Regions from separate parts of the Erwinia sp. Eh17-17 genome, predicted to be linked through region 1. Evidence: predicted binding sites of a transcription regulator. Region 1 holds the regulator's gene; each other region holds the start of a gene.
What was found. The regulator Fur, encoded in region 1, represses iron uptake genes when iron is present. The targets are predictions, from matches to a motif close to ATAATAATGAGAACNACTATCAA.

Region 1 (7,730 bases):
AAAAACCACCTTCTCCCTTTAAAATGAAAGAAGGTTACATTTTCGTTAAATATTCACAGATTCTCGCGCAAACACGATCCTTTTATTAACAACATCAGGGAAAACCGCACAATCACAGACGCCCTGCTCCGTTTTTGCTAAATTAGAACCTGTTAAGGTGCTCCTTCATTTATACGGTTATCAGTTGAGGTCATGTGCCCACCATTCTTATTGTTGAAGATGAAAAAGAGATCCGTCGTTTTCTGCGCGTGGCGCTGGAAGGGGAAGGTTTTCGCGTGGTTGATGCCGAAACCCTGAGTCGCGGTTTAATCGAAGCCGCCACGCGTAAGCCGGAACTGGTCATACTCGATCTCGGCCTGCCGGACGGCGATGGTACGTTGTTTATCCGGGAAGTACGCCAGTGGAGCAGTATGCCGGTTATCGTACTCTCCGCCCGCAGCGACGAGCAGGATAAAATTGCCGCGCTGGATGCCGGGGCTGATGACTTTCTTACCAAACCTTTTGGCGTAGGGGAGCTGCTGGCGCGGGTGCGCGTCGCGCTACGGCATCGCCCTCAGCAGGGAAATGACGATGCCACCAGGCAGATTAACTTTGGCCGCGTTAGCGTGGATATTGCCGCACGCCGCGTGACGCGTGATGCCGAGGATCTGCACCTGACACCGATTGAATTTCGCCTGCTGGTCAGTCTGATTAATCATCCCGGCAAGGTCATGACCCAGCGCCAGCTGCTGACCCAGGTCTGGGGGCCGAATGCCGTTGAGCACAGCCACTACCTGCGCATCTATATGGGCCATCTGCGCCAGAAACTGGAGCTTGACCCTGCCCGGCCGCAGCATCTGCTGACCGAAACCGGCGTAGGTTACCGTTTTATGCCATAAAAAAAGGGCTCACTGAGTGAGCCCTTATTGCGTCAGCCTGTCGGATCAGGCGTTTTTCAGCACGGCACTGACAATCTCTACCGCTTCTTTCTCAATCTGCTGGCGGTGTTCAGCACCAAGGAAGCTTTCACAATAGATTTTGTAAGCATCTTCAGTACCGGACGGACGCGCAGCAAACCAGCCGTTTTTGGTCATCACTTTCAGACCACCGATAGATGCCCCGTTACCCGGAGCCGCTGTCAGGCGCGCCGTGATAGGATCGCCTGCCAGCGTATCGGCACTGACCATTTCTGGCGACAGTTTAGACAACGCTGCTTTCTGGGCAGAACTGGCAGGTGCCTGAATGCGGTTATAGCTTGGCGCACCAAAGCGTTTTGCCAGCTCGTCATAGTGCTGCTGTGGGTTCTTACCGGTTACCGCAGTAATTTCGGCGGCCAGCAGGCACATGATGATACCGTCTTTATCCGTAGACCACGGCGTGCCGTCGAAACGCAGGAAAGATGCCCCTGCACTCTCTTCGCCACCAAAACCGAAGCTACCGTCAAACAAACCATCCACGAACCATTTAAAGCCTACCGGCACTTCCACCAGCTTACGGCCCAGATCGTCAACCACACGGTCAATCATCGCGCTGGAGACCAGCGTTTTACCGACGGCGACGTCATTGCCCCACTGTGGACGATGCTGGAACAGATACTGAATCGCCACCGCCAGATAGTGGTTAGGGTTCATCAGGCCTGCCGGCGTGACAATGCCGTGACGGTCATAATCAGGGTCGTTGGCAAAGGCCAGATCAAACTTGTCACGCAGTGCCAGCAGACCAGCCATCGCAGACTCAGACGAGCAGTCCATGCGGATCACACCGTCGTGATCGAGGTGCATAAAGCGGAAGGTCTGATCGACCGCATCGTTAACGATGGTCAGGTCAAGATTGTAGAATTCCGCAATACGCTGCCAGTATGCAATACCGGAGCCGCCCAGTGGATCGACGCCAATTTTCAGACCGGCTTTCTGAATGGCCGGAATATCAACGATCAGCGCCAGACCTTCGATATAAGGCTGGATCAGATCCTGTTCGGTTAAGTGACCGCTGGCCCATGCCTCATCCAGCGTGATGCGTTTCACTTCCTTCAGACCCTCTTTGATCAGCGCATTGGCACGATCTTCCACCACTTTAGTGACGTTAGTATCGGCAGGACCACCGTTGGGCGGATTGTATTTAATCCCGCCGTCTTCCGGTGGGTTGTGCGAAGGCGTGATCACGATGCCATCTGCCTGCGCGCCACCCGCTTTGTTGTATTCGAGGATCGAATGAGAGATCGCAGGCGTTGGCGTATAGCCGTTATCCTGCTGAACGATCACATCAACACCGTTAGCGGCCAGCACTTCCAGTACCGAAATGATGGCCGGTTCTGACAGCGCGTGGGTATCTTTACCCACGTAGCAAGGGCCGGTCACACCGTTCTTTTTACGCTCTTCTGCAATCGCCTGCGCGATGGCCAGAATGTGTGTCTCATTGAAGCTGTGACGACCCGCGCTGCCGCGATGGCCGGAAGTGCCAAATTTCACCGCATGCTCTGCATTACCCAGCTCAGGCTGCAGGACATAATATTGAGATGTTAATTGTGCAACGTTAATCAAATCGCTCTGCTGGGCGGGTTGCCCGGCACGGGGGTGATTGGCCATTGGCGCTTCTCCCTGACGCTTCAGTTAGAGGGTACCGCAAACTTTCTCTGTCAGTTCCACCGGGAACTGCATCGACAGCATGATGTGTTCCACCATGCTGCGTTTGCGGTCAGTATTTGTGTTGGTGATCACCCAATACGGCGTGCCAGGAACGTGCTGCGGCTTAGTATGGGTGCCATTCTCAACTAACGTTTGCTGGTTACCCGCGAAGTAAACGCGGGTACGCCCCTGCAGAGACTCAGTCGCTGCGCCAAACGTTTTGGCGTCCAGACTGTATAAAGTCGATAGAATCAGCATAAAACGATTTACTGCACGCTTCTGCTCCGCATACTCGTCCGAAAGCAGCAGTTCACGCACCGCACGGACACGATCCTGCGGTCGGGATTCAGCGCTAACAGCCTGAGCCGCTGAGGCTTTGTCTGTCGCAACAGCGGAAGCACTGGCCGCTGCAGAAACAGTCTGGCCGGCAGTGAATTTCAGCATGCGGCGCAAAATATCTGATGCACTTTCACCAATATGCTGAGTGTGGCTGGCAATATAACGGTATAGCTCTTCGTCGACTTCTATCGTTTTCATCTTTATCCAGTACGGTTAGTGCTTGTATCAGAACCGGGTGGCAGAAAGACGAACACTTTCGTCATGCTCACGGTGATTAACCTGCCCAGTTCTAACATCAGGATTATAAAGTTAAATCCAGCCGGGGTGTAGCGCCTTACCCTTTTCAGGGCAAAAGTAGGAATATGCCGCAAAAAGATCATATTCGTTATTCGCACCAGCGGCAGAAATTGTGGGATCCATGATACCCTAAGCCTTCCTGTCAACTGTAAGAACTTTCGCAATGAATTTGAATTTCCGCCTGCAATCTGAACAATCCGCTACTGACGGGCTACCGCTGGTTCTGATCCACGGCCTGTTTGGCAGCCTGGACAACCTGGGCGTTTTGGCCAGAGGTTTAAAAGACGATCGCCGACTGATTCAACTTGATGTGCGCAATCATGGTTTATCTTCGCGTGCCCCAGAGATGGATTATGCGCTGATGGCACAGGATGTGCTGGATACGCTTGACGCACTGCAGGTCGATCGTTTCAGTGTTATCGGCCATTCGATGGGGGGTAAAATCGCCATGGCGCTGACTGCCCTGGCCCCCGATCGGGTGGCTGAAATTGTCGTGATTGATATTGCACCGGTGGCCTACACCACCCGCCACCACGACACTATTTTTAGCGCATTAAATGCCGTGACAGAGGCGGGGATCGCCACGCGCAGCGAGGCTACAGCACTGATGCGTCAAACGATTGACGAAGAAGGTGTGATCCAGTTTTTGCTCAAATCGTTTCATGACGGGGAATGGCGTTTCAACGTCCCGGTATTGCTGGCCTGTTATGACACCCTTATCAGCTGGCAACCTCTTCCCGCCTGGCCACATCCGGCACTGTTCATTCGCGGGGAACGCTCCCCCTATCTGGCAGATGAATACCGCGATGCACTGCTGGCACAGTTCCCGCAGGCACGCGCGCATGTGATAGCCGGTGCCGGACACTGGGTGCATGCTGAGAAGCCTGATGCGGTATTACGTGCAATTCGCCGTTTTTTTGCGCTGTAAAAACAATAATCTCCTCTGATTGTTATCCCCAAAATCATTCGCGTTTCCGGCAGGCGGCAAGGCCATGAGTCCCCAGGGGCACAGATAATGATGTGGCTGGGGTGAATGGCCGTCGCCAGCGCACCAACAGCTTGAAGAATGAAGGGGATAAATGATTGTCGTCACCACTTTCGCTGGGGTATGATGGCGCGCTAAAATTTTGCCGCTGCTGATTATTCAGACGGCACAACGGCCCTATTCATCAGTAATCCAGCCTTTCAGTACGACGATTCCTATGGCAAAAGAGAACACGGACCGCACGACGATCGATCTGTTCGCAGATGAACGGCGCCCGGGGCGACCCAAGACCAATCCGCTAACGCGTGATGAGCAGCTGCGTATCAATAAACGCAATCAGCTTAAGCGTGATAAAGTGCGCGGCCTGAAACGCGTTGAGCTGAAAATGAACAGCGAGGCGGTAGATGTCCTGAACCAGCTGGCTTTCGAGCGTAATATGAGCCGCAGCGAGCTGATTGAAGAGATGCTGCTGGAACAGTTGCAGCGCCATCAGCCCTGAGCGTATCCGGGCCTTAGCACTCAGCGACAAAACCAGCAGTATTACTCGTTTATCCGCTCACAGCGGTCTGTTATCATTAACGCTATCTGCGAAAAATCAGCAGTCTCCATATCATTAAGATTCAAGAGGTTATTAAACTCATGGCACTCGTCGGCATTTTCTTTGGTAGCGATACAGGTAATACCGAAAACATTGCAAAAATGATCCAGAAGCAACTGGGGAAAGATGTTGCAGAAGTTCGTGATATTGCTAAAAGCAGCAAAGAAGACCTTGAAGCCTTTGATATTCTGCTGCTCGGCATCCCCACCTGGTACTACGGTGAGGCCCAGTGCGACTGGGATGACTTCTTCCCGACGCTGGAAGAGATCGACTTCAACGGTAAACTGGTGGCGCTGTTTGGCTGTGGCGATCAGGAAGACTATTCCGAGTATTTCTGCGACGCAATGGGCACTATTCGCGACATCATCGAGCCGAACGGTGCGGTGATCGTTGGTCACTGGCCAAGTGAGGGCTATCATTTCGAAGCCTCTAAAGGCATGGCTGATGACAACCACTTCTTAGGCCTGGCCATTGACGAAGATCGCCAGCCTGAACTCACCAACGAGCGTGTTGATCGGTGGGTAAAACAGATTTTTGATGAGCTTCAGCTGCAAGACATCATCGAAGCATAACCACAACCACTTGATGTGGGAGGTATCTCACATCAAGAAAGTGGTTTTTCCTATAGAAGTAATAGATACATGTTTGTAACTTTCACCTGCAAAACTGTACAATAACCCCATCGGTTACCCGCTTTCTCAGCGCCTGCCCCTTTTTGAAGGACGTGAGTCGCCCAAAGGGCGATGAGATGAGGCAGATCGAAATGTTAACCTGACATAATTCGGGCGCGCGCTTCCCTGGATGTAATGACACTTATCCTTACATCCCTTGCGGTTTCAGGCATCCCTTTTGGTTTTCATTTCGCAGTATCAGTTCTATACTGAAACGCACTCGTTCTTAGCGCCGACCGATGTTCAGGGCTTTTCAGCCACTAAGTGACTAGCAAAGTAACAGGACAATATCCGCATGACTGACAATAACACCGCATTAAAGAAGGCCGGCCTGAAAGTCACGCTTCCCCGACTGAAAATTCTGGAAGTGCTTCAGGAGCCAGAGGGCCATCACGTCAGTGCGGAAGACTTGTACAAACGCCTGATTGATATGGGCGAAGAAATTGGTCTGGCCACGGTTTACCGCGTGCTGAACCAGTTTGATGACGCGGGGATCGTTACCCGCCACAACTTCGAAGGCGGTAAATCCGTTTTCGAACTGACCCAGCAGCACCACCACGATCATCTGATCTGCCTGGACTGCGGTAAAGTCATTGAATTCAGAGACGAATATATTGAGGAGCGTCAGCGTGAGATCGCTACGCGTCACGGTATCAAACTGAGTAACCATAGTCTGTATCTTTATGGTCACTGTTCTCTGGGCGACTGTCGTGAAGATGAGACGCTGCACGATAAATAATCTGCCAGGTTCAGTGTAAAAACCGGTGGCTCAGCCACCGGTTTTTTTATGCCTGCTATAACCGCTCTTCACGGCTGTAACGCAGCCCGTCGGCACTGACTGCCCGTATCAGCACCTCACCCACCGCGACCTCTGGCTGATGGTCATCATCGTAACGCTGCCAGCGTTTTCCAGCATCCGTGCTGTACTGAATGGTCAGGCCCGGTAACGCAATGTTTGCCTGCAGTTTCCCTCCGATGATATGTGCACCCGGCTGTGGCACACGGTAATCAATCCCGCGCCGATCCAGTTTTGCCAGTTCTCGCTGCCCGACAATATTAGCAAAACGCTGCCAGTCCTGGCGCAGAGCCTGGCGATCGACGAACTCAGTTTTACCACCGATATACTCTTTGCCCGCCTGGTAATCCTGCTCCCATGACGCCTGGTGCCACGCACGTTCAGCTACGGGCAGCACGTGCGGGAACATCATATAGTCGACATCAGCATCGCTACGTACCGTCTCACTCCACAGCTGGGCAGACAGGCCGTAAGCGCCTGCCCAGGCTTTATCAGACCTGGCACTGAAGGTATTTCCGTCGCGATCGACCGAGGTTTCAGCATTTTGCGGCAGGTTATCTGGTGCAAAGCTGAATATCTTACGTTCATCGTTGAAGCGCGTTCCCCAGTAATAACCCCGCTCCTGCGGGTTAACCTCATAGGGGAAATCCATATAGACATAGTCAGGGTTAGAGATGATCACCTGGTAGCCTTTATTCGCCCAGTCGCTGGCGCTGTCGTACCCTCCCCAGTAAAGCGTATCCCAGAAGTTAACGGCTACTTGCTTTGTCGCGAACTCCCCTGCATCGCGGGCATCTTTCAGGCCATCCTGCCATGCCTGCATACGGTCAATACCGTGAGACTTAGCCAGATGGCTGACCTTCAGCGCAAAATAGCTGGGAAGGTGGGCGAAGTCAGCGACCTTGCCCGCTTTTATCATCTTCTGACAGACTTGTGATTTTGCCCACGGCTTATCTTCACGGCTCAAATCAAGCAGCCCTTTTCCTTTTTCCGCACGACCGGGAAGAATATCGCTGTAGCCGGGACCAAAGTGGATATTTTTTGCCTCATCGCCGCCAAAATGCCAGCGTGTCAGCGGCTGCCCGGCCTGCTGATGCATGGCCTGAATTTCGCTTATCACTTTATCAACAAAGTGCAGCGAAGAGTCCAGGCAGGGATTGAGATAGCTGGTGCGATCGTAAAGCTGAACGGACGTCGTATTCGAGTTATCCGTCGGGTCGATAAGCCGGTATTCATTGGCTTCACTGACCTTGCCCTCTTTTATCAACCGCTGATGACGTGCTTCCATGGAGATCACAGCGGCTCTGGCATGTGCCGGCATATCCACTTCAGGGATCACCGTAATTCCACGGGCATCTGCATATTTCACTATTTCAATATAGTCGTCACGGCTGAAGAAACCGCTTCCGCTGGTGTTACTGAAGGGACCAGAACCCAGCTG
Region 2 (7,730 bases), 430 kb from region 1:
CCGCCGGGGCAATCTGCCGGTACAGCTCGCCAATCCCGTGCTGGGCGATGCGGCGAAACGCTTCCAGGCTGTCACGGTGTGCGCACAGTTCGTTCCAGGGCAGGATATTCACTTTCTGCATGTGGCTGGGATCGAGGCCGTGAAACTCGACGCAGCGCAGCCAGGATTCACGAATAGTCGGGTCACGGTGGTGTGCAGGCCACCCTTGTGCGCGGGGATCGAGACTGGCCATTACGGTAGCAATATGTTCGCGCTGGCTCTGATTCACAACTCACTCTCCTGTGGATATGACAAGGCACTTACGGCGGCAACAGAATACGCTTATTGACAACAGGTTGCTGAATATTGTTATCAGGTTAATCAGTCGTGCCGGATTCTGGCACTTATTAACAAAGCAATACCCGTGACGATTTGCCAGAGGGTGATGGGGTAAACGGCTGCGCGTTCAATAAGGCCAACAGGAAACAGCCCGGAGGGGATCAGCAGCATGCAGGCCAGGCCAAACGCGCCCGACAACAGGCTGAAATAGCCGAAGTGACTGCGCTGCATTTTTAACACGCAGGCTGAGCCCACGGCAATCAGGCACAGATTCCCGCCGCCAATCGCCATCACCGCGCCGATCTGATGCAGCGTAACGCCATCCGCCGTGCCGCCGCTGTGGAACAGCGCAATCAACACGCCACCCATGCCGTGAATAGCGGCCAGCAGCAGGGCAACGCGCAGTTTACCCCACGGATACAGCAGCAGAGCGCCCGCGATAAACAGCAGCCCCTCGGTGGCAAAACCGGCGTTCATGACGTTGTGCAACGGCGAGCAGAAATGCGCCCCGCAGCCCGGAATGCCGAGGTCGCTGATGTAGTTTTCGCTGTAACGGTAGCCCGGATGACGCCAGGCCAGCGCGCTGACACGTTCCGCCAGCAGGTAGAGTAAGCCGCCCAGCGCCAGGCAGCCTGCGCCGATGTAATGCCTTAGCGTAAATGCCTGCATAGATCTCCTGACAGAGAGAGGCAGCCCCTGCAGGGGCCGATCCTGTTATGCGATCGACCCGCTGCAGAAACCGCGGGGTTACCAGCGGTAATTCACCGATGCTACCACGTTACGGCCGGTGCCATAGAAACAGGCTTCGGTTCCGCTACAGGAAGCGACGTAGTGCTTATCGGTCAGGTTCTGCACGTTCAGCTGCACCGTGGTGCCTTTCAGGCTGGAAACCGCCTCGCCCAGTTCATACTTCGCCATCGCGTCAAACAGCGTGTAGTGTGGCACTTCGTCGGTTCCGGTACTGTCGGCCGGGGCATCCCCCGTGTAACGAACACCGGTGCCCACGGTCAGACCGCTCAGCGCGCCGTCAAGGAAGCTGTAGCTCCCCCATGCGGAGGCCGCGTGACGCGGAATGCTGGCGGGGGTATGTCCCAGCTGGCTGGCAGTGTACGTCTCTTTAGTGACCGCGTCGGTGTAAGTATAGGCTGCGATCAGCTTTACTTCCGGCGTCGGCTGCGCGTGAATTTCGGTCTCCACGCCCTGTGATTTTACCTTACCAATCTGCTCGTTATACTTGGTGACCGGATTGACTGAGGTAATGTTTTTCTGGGTGATATCAAACACCGACACCGTCATCACCGTATTTGACCCCGGCGGCTGGTATTTCACGCCCAGCTCGGTCTGCTCGCCGGTGGTCGGTTTAAACGGATCGCTTCCCGGTGCCCCGGTGCTGAGGTTAGGCTCAAACGAGGTGCTGTAGCTGACGTACGGCGACAGGCCGTTATCAAACGCATACAGCAGTCCGGCGCGGCCGGTCAGTTTACTGTCATTCTGTTTAGTATCGCTGCCGGAAAGGCGGTTGAGAGTACGGATCTGTGACCAGTCGTTACGGCCGGACAGCACCAGATTCCAGTTGTTCCACTCCATCTGGTCCTGCAGATACACGCCCACCTGGTGCAGCTGCTTCATCGAGCTGGTAGCCAGTGATAAGTCGCTCTCATCGACATCGACGCCGGTCGGATTCGCCCAGTCGAGCTGATACTGGCTGGAGGTGTGGCGCGACAGGGTGCTGGCGACGCGGCTCCAGCGGTAATCCAGCCCGCCCAGCAGCGTGTGGCCTACAGCACCGGTGTCAAACACCCCTTTCAGGTGGTTGTCCACACCGAATTCGTTAGACATCACCTTTTCATGTTGCGGACGGCGCTCAATGGTGTGGTCATTAATGGCTGAACTGGTGGTATAGACCATATATTTATAGTCTTCATCACGATGGCTGTAGCGCACGTTCTGGGTGAACGACAGCGCGTCATTAAAGCTGTGCTCGAATTCGTAGCCGATGGAGGCCTGTTCGCGCCTGTTGCCATAGTAGCTGGGGTCGTTGATGTTGAAGTCGTACGGTATATAGCCGGTGCTGGCTTCCTTCAGCGTACCGGCCATCGGCAGGAAGTTACGCGAACCGGCTTTCGGATCGTTCTGGTAGCTGGCCAGCAGCGTGAAGCTGGTGTCGGCATTCGGCAGCCAGGTGATCGCCGGGGCAATCGCCACGCGCTCCTGTTTATTATTTTTCACCTCTTCATGCCGGGTGCTGGCCAGTCCGTTCAGGCGGTAAAACAGCGTGTTGTCGTCGTTCAGCTTGCCGCCGAAGTCAAACGCCGCTTCCCCCTGGTGGTGGTTGCCGGTGCTGAGCTGCACTTCACGCACGGTTTCAGCCGTCGGCCGCTTGCTGGTCATCACCACCAGCCCGCCAGGGCTGACCTGGCCGTAGAGTACGCCCGCCGGGCCGTGGACCAGCTCCACACGCTCTAACAGCCACGGGTCGATCTGCCCGGCACCGCCGCTGGAGCTGGAGAGTCCATAGTGCAGGCCGTCCAGCAGTTTTGGCGCGTAGCGAAAGCCACGGCTGATAATTTCGTCGTTGCGGTTGGAGTTACCGCGATAGCCGGTGACCACCCCGCTGGTGTAGTTCAGCGCATCGGATACCGAGGTCGCGGCCTGGTCGTCCATCTGCTCACGCGTGACGACCGAAATTGACTGTGGGGTCTTGCGCAGCGGCGTGGCCGTTTTGGTGCCTGATGCACTCTCTTTTGCCACAATACCGCTGTTGCGTCCGGTCACGCTTTCGCTGGTTTCTGCCGTGACGGTCAGGGTGTTATCGGTTGCGGCATGGGCGACAGGAACGCCCATCAGCGCGCAGGCGATTAACAGGCGCAACGTGGCCTGCCCGGAGGTTATTGCCACGTCAGGGCGGGCCTGGATTTTCATCTTTTTAATCATGTTGTGTTATCTCGTCTGAAACAGCCTTGTCTACGAAAAGAACCGATAAAGCCTGCCAATCCATTAAGGTTTCTGATTAGCCACGGCGAGCCGCAGGCGTGACGGGGGGCATCAGGGCCCGGACGCACGCGCTGCAGGCTTAAAAAAACCTTACTAAATGCAGAGTTACACTCTGCCTGAGCTCAGCTGCCACGCATATTAATGCAAATGTAAATCACTCTCAATAACATTTGCATTAGCTTTTCTAACTTCAGTTATCGCTGGTCTTCCGCGGTAAAAGCAACAATATGTAAAACAAAGAAAAACGACGTGCCTGTTGCAGCAAATCACCCGTACAGGCTGGAGTGATAAGACGCCGGTTGTAACCCGGTCTCCCCCCCTGTGAGTTCACCTGACGCCTGTGTTTTTAATCTTCTTGAACATGTTCTGTTTTGCCGTATGAACCGGCCTGCCGATAAATAAATCGTGAAACCCCGTCAATTCATTAGGTGCGCTGATTGACTAGGGCGACGTTCAGGGATCTCCGTTTAGCGCGACTGACGTCGATTCTCCTGGCTTTCTTCAGAACCCCCCTATACACGCAAAACTTGCAGACTCATTAGAAAGTTGCGATGCCCCTTATTGCAAATGCAAACTATTCTCAATATTATTTGCATTAGCGTCACTTACTGTAAGTGCGATTAACGTCTCACCAGTTAAGTCATTAAATGTAAATTAAGGGAAATTATCGTGACAACACGGCAAAAACTCACGCCGCAATGTCAGCCAGCCGGTACGGCAGATCAGCTGCTGGTGGCCGGTAACGTGGGCACAGAGGCCTGGTGGCAGCAGCTTGCGCATCACGGCACTCCGCTGGTGGAAAGCGCGACGGAAGGTAAAGTCAGGATGAACTATTTCTGGCGTGACCCGGCGGGTAATGAAAGCTGTTCTGCCATTCGGCAGGTGTATATCGACATTAACTGCGTCACCGACCATCACAGCCCGCAGCCGCAAAGCCTTCAGCGCCTGCCGGGGACCGATGTCTGGCACTGGTCCACGGACATTGAGCAACACTGGCGCGGCAGCTACAGCCTGATCCCGGTAGACGCGGCAGGACTGCCACCGATCTTCAGCGACGATGACAACGCGCGCAGAAAGCAGCAGCGCGAATGGTGGATCTCACTGTTTCCGAAAGCCATTGCTGACCCCCTCAACTGTTGTAACCCCCATATCAACAGTCGCGGGTACGCCCTGTCGGCCGCCCATATGCCTGCGGCACCGGACCAGTCCGCCTGGCATGCGCCTGACAGCGGCCATCCGGTTAAACCCGACGCGCTTCGGCTGCAACAGTTTACCTGGAACAGCGCCCTGCTAGGTAATCAGCGCCGAATCTGGCTGTACAGCACCGGCAGCACGGCTACCCCGGAAGACCGTCCGCTGGTGATCCTGCTGGACGGCCAGAACTGGGTCGAGGGTCAGCCCCTGTTCTCCGCCCTCCACGCGGAGACGGACAGCGGCCAGCTGCCCGCCGCCTGCTGGCTGTTCATTGACGTGATTAATGCTGAATGGCGCGAGAAAGAACTGCCGTGCAGTGCCCCATTCTGGCAGGCGGTGCAGCAGGAGCTGTTGCCGCTGGCCCGCCGCCGCATCGCCTTCAGTGAACAGGCTGACCGTACGGTGGTAGCAGGACAGAGTTACGGCGGGCTGGCGGCGATGTATGCCGGGCTGCACTGGCCTGCCCGGTTTGGCCGCATCCTCAGCCAGTCAGGCTCTTTCTGGTGGCCCCACGTCCGCCTGGTCACCCATTTTTCTGAAGCCGGAGAACATGACAGGGGCTGGCTGACGGAACAGGTGCTCAGCGGTGCGCTGCCCGGCCGGTTAAAAATCTTCCAGGAAGCGGGCGATCGCGAAGGCGATATGGCCTGGGTCAATCAGCAGATGCGTCAGGCGCTGATCCCAGCCGGGCATGAGATCAACTTCCGTATTTTCGCCGGCGGGCATGACGCCCTGTGCTGGCGCGGCGGGCTGCTGGACGGCTTACGCTGGCTGCTGGCCGACTTTATCACTCCTCCCTACTCTGATAAGAACAGGTAATCACCATGACCGAACAACACAATCCCTTCGACGATGAAAGCCTCGACTTCCTGGTTCTGCTTAACGCGCGCCAGCAGTACAGCCTGTGGCCTGCATTTGCCGACGTGCCTGCTGGCTGGCAGAGCGTGGCCGGTCCGGCCACGCGCGCTGCGTGTATTGCTTATATCGAAGAACACTGGCAGGACATGCGCCCTGCCGCGCTGAAGACGGCAGGGTAACCGCGCGGTCGCTGCCTGGAGAAACAGTTCTCACCACCCAGCGTTTTTATCTTTGATTTTCATTTAATCGACAGGAATTACCATCGTGTCAGATGCTCAGATCAGGCCTGAAATTCAGGCTGACTTTACCGAATATCCTCTGGTTGCCGCGCAGCCGGGGATCTGGATCGCCGATCAGATTGCCCGCAGCAGAAACAGCTTTGCCGTCGCCCACTACAGTGAACTGCACGGCGATATTGACCGCGTCTGCCTGGACCGCGCGATTCGTCAGGCGATGTCGGAAGCCGACACCGTGCAGGCCACTTTCGGCCCCGGTGCAGACGGTCACCCGGTTCAGCGCCTGCCGCACCGCTGCAAACCGCAGCAGGTTCAACCGGTAGAGTGGGTTGATTTCAGCCAGCGCAGCGACGGCTTACAGGCGGCGCACGACCTGATGCAGGCCGATCTGGCCGCCGATCTGCCTGCCGACGGCGAGCGCCCGCTCTACCGCCAGCTGATGATCCGCGTCAGCGCAGACCGCTGGTTCTGGTATCAGCGCTATCACCATCTGATGCTTGATGGTTTCAGCTTCGAAGCCCTGACCCGACGCGTGGCGGCGGTCTATCAGGCGCTGCGCGCCGGTGAGGTGCCGTCTGCCTCACCGTTTATTTCCTTTGGTGAGGTGGTCGCCGAGTATCAGGCCTGGCAGCATTCGCCCGCCTGCGAACGTGCAGCGCTGTTCTGGCAGCAGCGCGGGAAAAATTTCCCGACGGCGATCTCGCTGTCGGGAGAAACCTTTACCGCCAGCGGCAGCAGTGCGCCCCTGAAACAGACGGTGGCCCTGCCCCCGGAGCTGCTCAGCACGCTCAGCCGCCAGCCGGGCCTGCAGGAGAGCGCTCCGGCAGAGGTGGCGAGCGCCCTGCTGGTCGCCTATCTGGCGCGTATCAGCGGTGAACCCCGTCTGAGCATCGGCTTCCCGTTTATGCGCCGTATGGGCTCCGCCGCGCTGGCCGCCACCGGCCCGGTGGTTAACGTTCTGCCGCTGCTGCTGGACGTCGATGACAGTATGACGCTGGCCGCTATCAGCCAGGCGCTGCAGAGCGAAATTAAACAGGTGCGCCGCCACCAGCGCTATGAAGCCGAGCAGCTGCGCCGCGATCTCGGCCTGGTCGGCAGCAGCCAGGGGCTGTACGGTCCGGTGATTAACCTCAAGGTCTATCACGACAGCCTGACGTTTGACGGTATTGAGGCCGTCAGCCACACCCTGGCGATGGGCCCGGTGGACGACCTGGAGTTTGAAGTAGGGTTCCGGCTCGGTCAGCTGCAGATCACCCTGGTGGCCAGTGCCGAAAAATACGATGCGCAGACGCTGGCCTGGCACGGTGAACGTATTACCTTCCTCGCCCGACAGCTGGCGCAGCAGCCGCAGCGCACTCTCGCAAGCCTGGCGCTGACGGGCGAAAATGAGCAGCAGCAGATTGACGGCTGGTCGCAGGGGATCCCCGTCACACCGCCTGAAGGTGTGGTGTCCATCCTGGCCATGCTCCAGCGCCAGGTGGAGGCTCAGCCCGATGCGGTGGCCGTTGCCTGTGGCGACGTCAGCCTGACCTACCGACAGCTTTCGGCCAGGGCGATGCAGCTGGCGCGCGAGCTGATTGCCCGCAATCTGGGCGCAGACGACGTGGTGGCAATTGGCATTCCGCGCTCCGTGGACTCGCTGGTGGCGATCTTCGGCGTACTGGCCAGCGGCGCCGCCTACATGCCGCTGGATCTGGACTATCCGCGCGAGCGCCTGACGCTGATGTGTGATGACGCACAGCCCCAGCTGCTGCTGACGCACAGCAGCCTGGTGGAGCGGATGCCGCAGGGCGCTTATCTGTGCATCGATGATGCCGCCGTGCGCGCCGCCTGCGACGCTCACCCCACCGCCCCGGTGAACGACAGCGAGCGCCGCGTCGCCCAGTGCGGCGAGCATCTGGCGTATATGATCTACACCTCCGGCTCAACCGGACGTCCGAAAGGGGTGATGAGCACCCACGCTGGCCTGCTGAACCTGTTCCTGTCTCACCAGGCCAACCTGTTCGGCCCGGCGATTGAACGCTTCCACCGCAGCCAGCCGCGCCGCATGCGCACCGGCCACACCGCCTCGTTCTCGTTTGACTCCTCATGGGAACCGCTGTTCTGCATGATGATGGGCTGTGAGTTGAA
Region 3 (7,730 bases), on a different contig from region 1:
GCAGGCTGGGACTGTCGATTGTCACTGAGTTCTTTGGCGCTGAGATGGGGGCTGAACTTGAGTCGCTGCATCAGCAGGGGCTGCTGGGTCCGGACAATATTTTCAATCACTGCACGGCGCTGCCCGACCGGGGATGGAAAATTCTGCGGGAAGCCGGTGTCCGGGTGAACGTCTGCCCACGCTCAGATTCGCACTATGGCATCGAAAGCGGAATGTTCGCCATAGAGGCTGCACAGCGTCATGGCATCAACCCTGGCCTGAGCGTTGATAATGAAACGTCATACAGCACTGACATGTTTATGGAGATGCGCGTGGCCTTTTACCTGCAGCGCGTGATGGGTATGCATCAGCAGCAGTGCTGCGATTCTGAAAATGCGCTGAAAACGCTTCCGGCGGCGCAGCTCCTTAAAGCCGCGACTCTCCATGGCGCAGAGTGTGCTGGGCTGCAGGACAAAGTGGGTAGTCTGACGCCGGGCAAACAGGCTGACCTGGTGCTGATTAATGCCAGTGATATTAATCTTTACCCGTCAGGAAATGCCTTTGGCACGGTGGTTCATGCCGCAGAGCGTAGCAACATCGATACCGTTATGATCGGCGGACGCATCGTTAAACAGAACGGCAGGGTGCTGGGCGTAGACAGCGCGCGACTGCGTACAGTGATTGATGAGTCGCGTGAGCACCTGTTTGCAGCGTCCGGCTACCAGCCTGACATTTTTGCTGACACCTTCCTGCCGCTGGGGCAGGCAGACTGACCGGGATGACAGCATGAGCATGATCTATTACGTAATCGCTTTTGCCGCAGGTCTCGGTATCACCCTGCAGACGACCCTTAACAGCCAGCTGGCGCGAGGACTGGGCGGCGACCCGGTCACCGCCGCGTTGTTTTCCTTCGCCGCCGGCGCATTCGGCCTTGGGATTTACTCGCTGTTGCGCGGGGGATTATTCACCTCGCTTGCAGCCATTCCTTCGCAGCCACTTTGGAGTCTGGCGGGCGGTCTCATAGGCGCATGTGCCCTGTTCAGCTATGTGGTGCTTGCGCCGAAAATCGGCTTTTCAGCCCTGCTGGGGCTGGCGATTGTTGGACAATTACTCTCGTCACAGATGATTGACCATTTTGGCTTGCTGGGTGCCATGCGACGGCCGGTTTCGTTACTAAAGCTGGGGGGAATGCTGGTCATGCTGATCGGACTTGCCGTCATGCTTTTCGGCGATCGGCTCTCTGCGCGGTTTCTGCAGTAACTGCGTTTTCCATAGTGCAGACCTGTGTGAGTCTGGCTTTGAGCGCGGTATGACTTTTATTCACCCGGAGAATTAACATGTTTTCAATTGCAGCTGATGTCAGGAATACGCTGGGAGAGTGCCCGCTGTGGTGTGAAAGAACGTGCAGATTATACTGGACTGACATTGAAGCCAGTGAACTTCTGGCCTTAGAAGAAGGCAATAGCGCTGTGATGCGGTGGTCGCTGCCCGAACGGCTGGGATCCTTTGCCTTAACCGAAAAGAGTCACATTTTGCTGATGGGACTCGCCTCAAGGCTGGCTTTCTATGACCTCAACACCGGTATACTTACCACGGTAGCGGCCTCACCGGGAGAAGCGGGCACCCGCACAGGTGATGGACGGTGCGACCGTGGCGGTAATTTTGTGTTTGGGACTATGGATGACGGCTATCCCGTAAAAGTCATCGGTAAATTTCACCGTCTTAATGCGGCAACGCTGACCGTTGAGACGCTGGCGCTGCCAGATGTCGCCATTCCGAACAGCATCTGTTTCAGCCCCGATGGTGCAACCATCTATTACAGCGACTCGATGCAGGGCAAAATATTCTGCTGCGATTATCCCTCACTGGACAACCCGCGCTTGTTCACCGAAACATCAGGCAATGGTGCGCCCGACGGCTCCTGCGTGGACGCGATGGGCTATTTATGGAATGCTGAATGGGGAGGGAGTCGTATTGTCCGTTACCGTCCGGATGGAACGACAGACGCATTCCTGCCATCGCCTGGAACCCAGAGCACATGTCCGACTCTGGCCGGTGAAGGCTTCACCAGCCTTTATTGCACCACGGCTTCTGTCGGGCTCTCTGCGCCAACACTTTATGATGGTGCTTTAATTAAGACCGAATCCGCAGTTAATGCTGGTTTGCCAGAAAGCCGCTTTGCAGCACACACAATGTAACGGCTTTGATGCTGGCAGCACTGTATCTGCTTCCGGCTTCATACGCATGCCGTAATCATTGATAAGTCTGGCATCCTGCACGTCAGTTTAATCAGACGTTCTAAACATACACTCAGGTGGCTAAATTCAGTCACTTTGTATGCAATAACTGGGAAAAACCGGCGGGGAAAGTGACAGCGGGGCAGGTGAGGGCACTGTGGAAAGGGGAATAAAAAAGGGCAACCTCACAAGAAGGTTGCCCCGATTTTTATCAACGATTAACCGTGCGCGCCTGCGCCCGGCTCGCTCAGTTTCTGCAGGTCTTTGTCCACGAAGAACAGAGCCTGACCGCTGTTACCGACCAGCGCCAGTTTATCCAGCACCGATTTGAACAGCTTCTCTTCTTCGTGCTGCTCGGACACGTACCACTGCAGGAAATTAAAGGTTGAATAATCCTGGGTGGTCATCGCTGAATGTGCCAGCTCATTGATTTTTTTAGTGATCAGCTGCTCGTGCTGATAAGCCTGATCCAGCACTTCGTGCAGGGAGTTAAAGGTTACCGGCGGTGCATCAATGGTGCCCAGTACCGGCATGGCTCCGGTATCGCTCAGGTAGTTAAAAAGACGCTGCATGTGCTGCATCTCTTCGCTGGAATGCTCACGCATAAACGCGGCAGCCCCCTCAAAACCTTTGTCGTTGCACCATGCGCTCATCTGCAGGTACAGGTTGGCAGAGTAGAATTCCAGATTCAGCTGATCGTTCAACTGAGCGGTCATTTCATTCGTCAGCATGGTGACTCCTTTAAATTATATTTTTTGCGATTTTTTACTCTTAATAATTCGCGTTGCAGATACACGGTAAATGTATCTGGAACGTAAATCATAACGAGTAAACAGGTGATTTCTGCGCATTATGCACCCAGATTGATAAAATAAAAACCGTTTTATATAGCACAGGCTAATTTAATTTTGATCAGCTAAGGGTATGATTGGTAAGTGATAATCATTCCATAATGAATCTGAATTGTTCTGCTTTTTAAATAGTTATGATAACTGTTCTTATTTATATCTTTGCGCGCTATAAACACGTAATGAGAATTAATCAGCTTTAGGTTGTTTCTGATAACTTATTCATTTCCAGCCGATTAGCCGCGTTTGCCTGCCCGGCAAAGACGGCTAATGGATTTACAGCGGGTCGCTGACCAGACGGTCGAGGATCGCCTGGGCCGTTTTAATATCGGTAACCAGCGCGTTGATCATTCCGGAGCGAACGGCACCGATAATGCCGGCGGCTTTTTCCGCCGTGGCCGCCACGCCGATACACAGCGGCGTCTGGCGCAGCTGGTCGGGTGATGCGGCAATCATCCGCTGTTCACCTTCCCAGTGCAGCACCTCGCCCTGTTCCGTGACGTAATGACGCAGCACATCGCCTGCGGCATGGCTGAGCGCCTGCTCATCCGGGGTGGCAGTGGTGGTTTCGCTGGCGTGGGGAGCGTGATGTGTCAGACCGACCCCGACAATCGCCACGTCCAGTTTGTCCCACAGCGAGGTAATCTGCTGCACGCCAGGGTCACAGAGGAACGCATCACGCAGCACTGGCGACGAGATATAGGGTGCATGCAGAAAGTGGGGGGTACCCTCCATCTGTTCTGCGGCCTGACGCACAAATTCGTTAATCTGAAAATGCGCTGCAGCCTGCTGCATACCACCGTTCAGCGCCACCGTCAGCACCCCCGGCAGGCGCGGCAGGCCAGATAACGTCACTTCACGTACCGCCCGTCCCCAGCCAATACCTACCACCGACCCGCTGACCAGATCGGCCTGCTGGAGCAATGAGGCCAGCGGCGCGTTGAGTGCGCTAAGGACGTTAGCGGGGGGCGACTCCACCACGGCGGCGGTTTTTAACCCCAGTCGCGCAATCAGATCGGCCGTGATCTCTTCAGGTGAGGTGAGCTCAATCACCTCTATGCGCACAATCCCCGCTGCACGCGCTTTGGTGAGCAGGCGCGAAATGGTGGCGGTGGACACCCCCAGTTTTTTAGCGATATCGACCTGCGACATATCGGACTGATAGTGCAGCTTCGCCACCATGTGCATCATCGCCCGCGTGGTGGCGGGATCTTGTAAAAGAGGCTCTTTCAGGGTTGTAATTCCTTTCTGCAATGTATTACACTCACTTCATCGGTTGGAGAATTATTGCGCAACACCAGAAAAATTGCAACGTGCACAGGTGGCTGAAACCCCTGACAGGACTGGAGATTCACCGGCAACAGCCCGGCGTCGTGCACACAGGCTTAAAGGTAACTTTCGGGTCGTCAATGACGGCTTTTTACCCCTGTATCTCTATAACGGAGCACATCTCATGTCACACATGTCCACTTCTGAACTGCGCGGTTATCAGCAAATTTGCGGCAGCAATGGCGCGATGCTGGTGATTGCGTGCGACCAGCGCGGCGCAATGCGCACCCTGTTAAGCGCCGATCCCGAACAGCAAAAATCCATTTCCGAGCAGCAGCTCGGCGGTATCAAAGCCGATATTACCCGCTATCTCGCCAGTCAGGCCTCCTGCGTGCTGGTGGATGCCGTCTGCGCGGTACCTGACCTGGTCGATGACGGGATTATCGCTCGCGATACTGCCCTACTGATCGGCCTTGATGCCTCCGGCTTCGATACGACACCTGAAGGCTACCGTAACTCGCGGCTGGTTGAGGGGATCAGCGCCCGCCGCGTGCGCGAACTGGGTGCTAACGGGGGTAAAATTATGGTCTACTTACGCGCCGACCGCCCGGATGCCAATCAACATAATCTTGATATTCTGCGTCACTGCATTGAAGACTTTGCCCGCGAAGACCTGCTGCTGGTGGTTGAGTTTCTCACCTATCCGCTGCCGGACGAAACGGATGAAGCTTATAAAAGCCGGGTACCGTCGCTGATCTATGAAGGGACCCGACTGTCGCTGGATCTGGGGGCCAAAGTGCTGAAGATCCCCTATCCGGGTTCCGCTAAAGCCTGTGCCGATATCACGGCGCTTGCCGGCGATGTGCCGTGGGCCGTACTCTCGGCGGGGGTGGATCACAGCACGTTTCTGACCCAGGTGGCCGATGCCATGAGTAACGGGGCGTCGGGGGTGATTGCCGGGCGAGCCTTATGGAAAGACTGTATTTCGCTGGACAGTCGCGTCACCCGCGAAAAGCTTGAGACGCTGGCCATCCCGCGTCTGCGTGAGATCCAGGCCGTCATCGGACAGTATTTCCATGCCCGTACCACAGAGGAAAAAACCAGCCATGCCTGAACAGCCTGTCTTGCAGCACTCTGCCCAGCAGCCCGGCGCTAAACGCCTGGTGATGGTCAACGGCGTACCCGCGTCGGGAAAAAGCCATATCGCGACCCGTCTGGCAACGGAGACCGGCTGGCCGCTGCTGACGCTGGATCAGATCAAAGAGCCGTTTATGCGTCAGATTGACGGAATTGATCGTCCGATGAACCGCAGGCTGGGCATCGCCGCTTATCAGGTAATCTGGTCGATCATTGCCGCCGCGCCAGCGGGTAACACCTTTATCGTCGATGCGTGGTTTGGCTTCCAGCCAAAAGCAGATCTGGCCGCTTTTATTCATACGGCGGGCATTGAATGCGTGGCGGAAGTCTGGTGCCAGATCCCAGGGGTGCTGGCTGCAAAGCGTTACAGCGACAGACTGGGGGTACGATTACCGGGCCATCCGGGAGCGGAATATGTGGCAGAGCTGCAACAACTGGCCGACAGAGCCGAACCGATGCAACTCGGGCCGGTATGGGTTGCCGATCAGCGTAGCGAGATCGACTTCACACGGTTAATTCACTGGCTGCAGGAGAATTTAAATCAGGTTTAGTTAATGCATTCATTTAGCCATAAATAACCAGGATTAATCCTGAATATTGACGGTATATTTAATGAATTTTGTTACGACTGGTTTAATTAACCAGTGCGAAGCTATGGCTATTAATATAATTAGTTGATGTTAAATTATTTATTATTAAATAAGTCAGGCCGATCACATTTTTATCTTTTTGCAAAAAGTATAGTGAATTAACTCTCTGAATCATGAATAGGGCAACGATGTATGTTAACCGACTGGATTAATCACAGTAACCTGAATCTGTTAACGCATACGGATAACTGGCGTAAAGCGGTAGAGATCGCACTGCAACCGATGATCGATAATGGTGCAGTTCAACCACGATACCTAAACGCTATTTATGATATGCATGAACAGATTGGTCCCTATTATGTGCTGGGCGAAGGGATTGCTATGCCACATGCCCGGCCGGAAGAAGGGGTGAATCATACCGGGCTCTCTTTATTAATTGTTTCAGAAGGCGTGAGTTTCGGCAGCGAAGATAATGACCCGGTATATATCATATTTGCTCTGGCCGCTATCGACAGCCACTCGCATATTGAAATGATCGCCAGCCTGTCACAGCTTTTTTGTGAGGATAATGTAGTTGAACAGCTAAGACAGGCACGGGATAAAGCTGCGGTAATGAAGATTCTTCAGCAGTTCTGAACCGCATCAGGGCAGGGATGCCCGTCATCATACCCGCAGTCAGTGGTCGCGGACTTACAGACACTTTATAAGGTATGCCTGATGAAAAAATTATCTATTCTGGCCGTATGCGGTGCCGGACTTGGCAGCAGTTTTGCCTGTGAAATGAGTATTGAAGCGGCTCTGAAAGATCTGGGTGTGGATGCTGATTTATCTCACTGTGATATTTCCAGCGCCACCTCGTCACGTGCGGATATTATCATGACCGGGGAAAACTTCCGTTCGCAGTTTCAGCATTACACCATTAACTCCACCATCATTTATCTCAAGCGACTGGTGGACAAAAATGAAATAAAACTAAAACTAGAGCCTGTTCTGAAAGAGAAAGGCTATCTTATTTAATTTCCTTTTTAATCTTAACCAATAATCCAAAATATTTTTGCGGCATCGTGCCGCTTAAATATAAAGGGTAACTGTGCCAAAAAACAGGGGAGTACTATGTCTTTCCTTACTTTTATTGTCCATGATGTGCTGGGGCAGGCGTCAATTCTTATTTCATTGATTGCCATGATCGGTCTTATCGCCCTGAAAAAAAGCCCGGGTCAGGTTATCACCGGTACATTAAAAACATTACTGGGTTTCTTAGTGCTGCTGTCCGGGGCCAGTATTATTGTCGCCACGCTGACCTTCCTGGGGGATATCTTCCAGAAAGGGTTTAATATGCGCGGCGTGGTCACCGATGTCGGTTCTATCGCCGGGATCGCGCAGCAGACGCTGGGGCGCGAAACGGCGCTGATTATGGTGGTCGCCTTTGTGGTCAATATCCTGATTGCCCGCCTGACGCGCTATAAGTACATCTTCCTCACCGGTCAGGCTTCGCTGTGGATGGCGACGGTATGCTCGGTGATCGGCTATATGGGCGGTCTGCGCGGCGTGGAGCTGATCCTGCTCGGCGGAGGGATTGCCGGGGTGATGGCGGTGCTGATGCCCGCGATTGCTCAGCCGATCGTGCGCAAGATCACCGGAGGGGATGACATTGCCCTCGGCCATTTCTG

Region 2: the regulator Fur is predicted to act here: its motif matches at 3,880-3,902, upstream of fes (enterochelin esterase).
Region 3: the regulator Fur is predicted to act here: its motif matches at 3,196-3,218, upstream of ftnA (non-heme ferritin).

Annotation. Positions count from the first base shown of each region.
Region 1 covers NZ_JBDFQT010000002.1:583,454-591,183, forward strand. The annotation lists gene kdpE (two-component system response regulator KdpE) at 195-878, shown strand; gene pgm (phosphoglucomutase (alpha-D-glucose-1,6-bisphosphate-dependent)) at 924-2,564, opposite strand; gene seqA (replication initiation negative regulator SeqA) at 2,589-3,140, opposite strand; gene ybfF (esterase) at 3,403-4,167, shown strand; gene ybfE (LexA regulated protein) at 4,442-4,723, shown strand; gene fldA (flavodoxin FldA) at 4,864-5,394, shown strand; gene fur (ferric iron uptake transcriptional regulator) at 5,789-6,232, shown strand; gene ABEH87_RS08150 (beta-N-acetylhexosaminidase) at 6,288-7,730, opposite strand, start outside.
Region 2 covers NZ_JBDFQT010000002.1:155,855-163,584, forward strand. The annotation lists gene ABEH87_RS06085 (sigma-54-dependent Fis family transcriptional regulator) at 1-268, opposite strand, end outside; gene ABEH87_RS06090 (DUF998 domain-containing protein) at 361-987, opposite strand; gene ABEH87_RS06095 (TonB-dependent siderophore receptor) at 1,066-3,240, opposite strand; gene fes (enterochelin esterase) at 3,976-5,325, shown strand; gene ABEH87_RS06105 (MbtH family protein) at 5,331-5,543, shown strand; gene ABEH87_RS06110 (amino acid adenylation domain-containing protein) at 5,629-7,730, shown strand, end outside.
Region 3 covers NZ_JBDFQT010000006.1:161,563-169,292, forward strand. The annotation lists gene ABEH87_RS16370 (amidohydrolase family protein) at 1-752, shown strand, start outside; gene ABEH87_RS16375 (DMT family transporter) at 766-1,239, shown strand; gene ABEH87_RS16380 (SMP-30/gluconolactonase/LRE family protein) at 1,317-2,177, shown strand; gene ftnA (non-heme ferritin) at 2,435-2,947, opposite strand; gene ABEH87_RS16390 (sugar-binding domain-containing protein) at 3,341-4,318, opposite strand; gene ABEH87_RS16395 (tagatose-bisphosphate aldolase) at 4,518-5,447, shown strand; gene ABEH87_RS16400 (AAA family ATPase) at 5,440-6,021, shown strand; gene ABEH87_RS16405 (PTS sugar transporter subunit IIA) at 6,253-6,696, shown strand; gene ABEH87_RS16410 (PTS sugar transporter subunit IIB) at 6,778-7,077, shown strand; gene ABEH87_RS16415 (PTS sugar transporter subunit IIC) at 7,174-7,730, shown strand, end outside.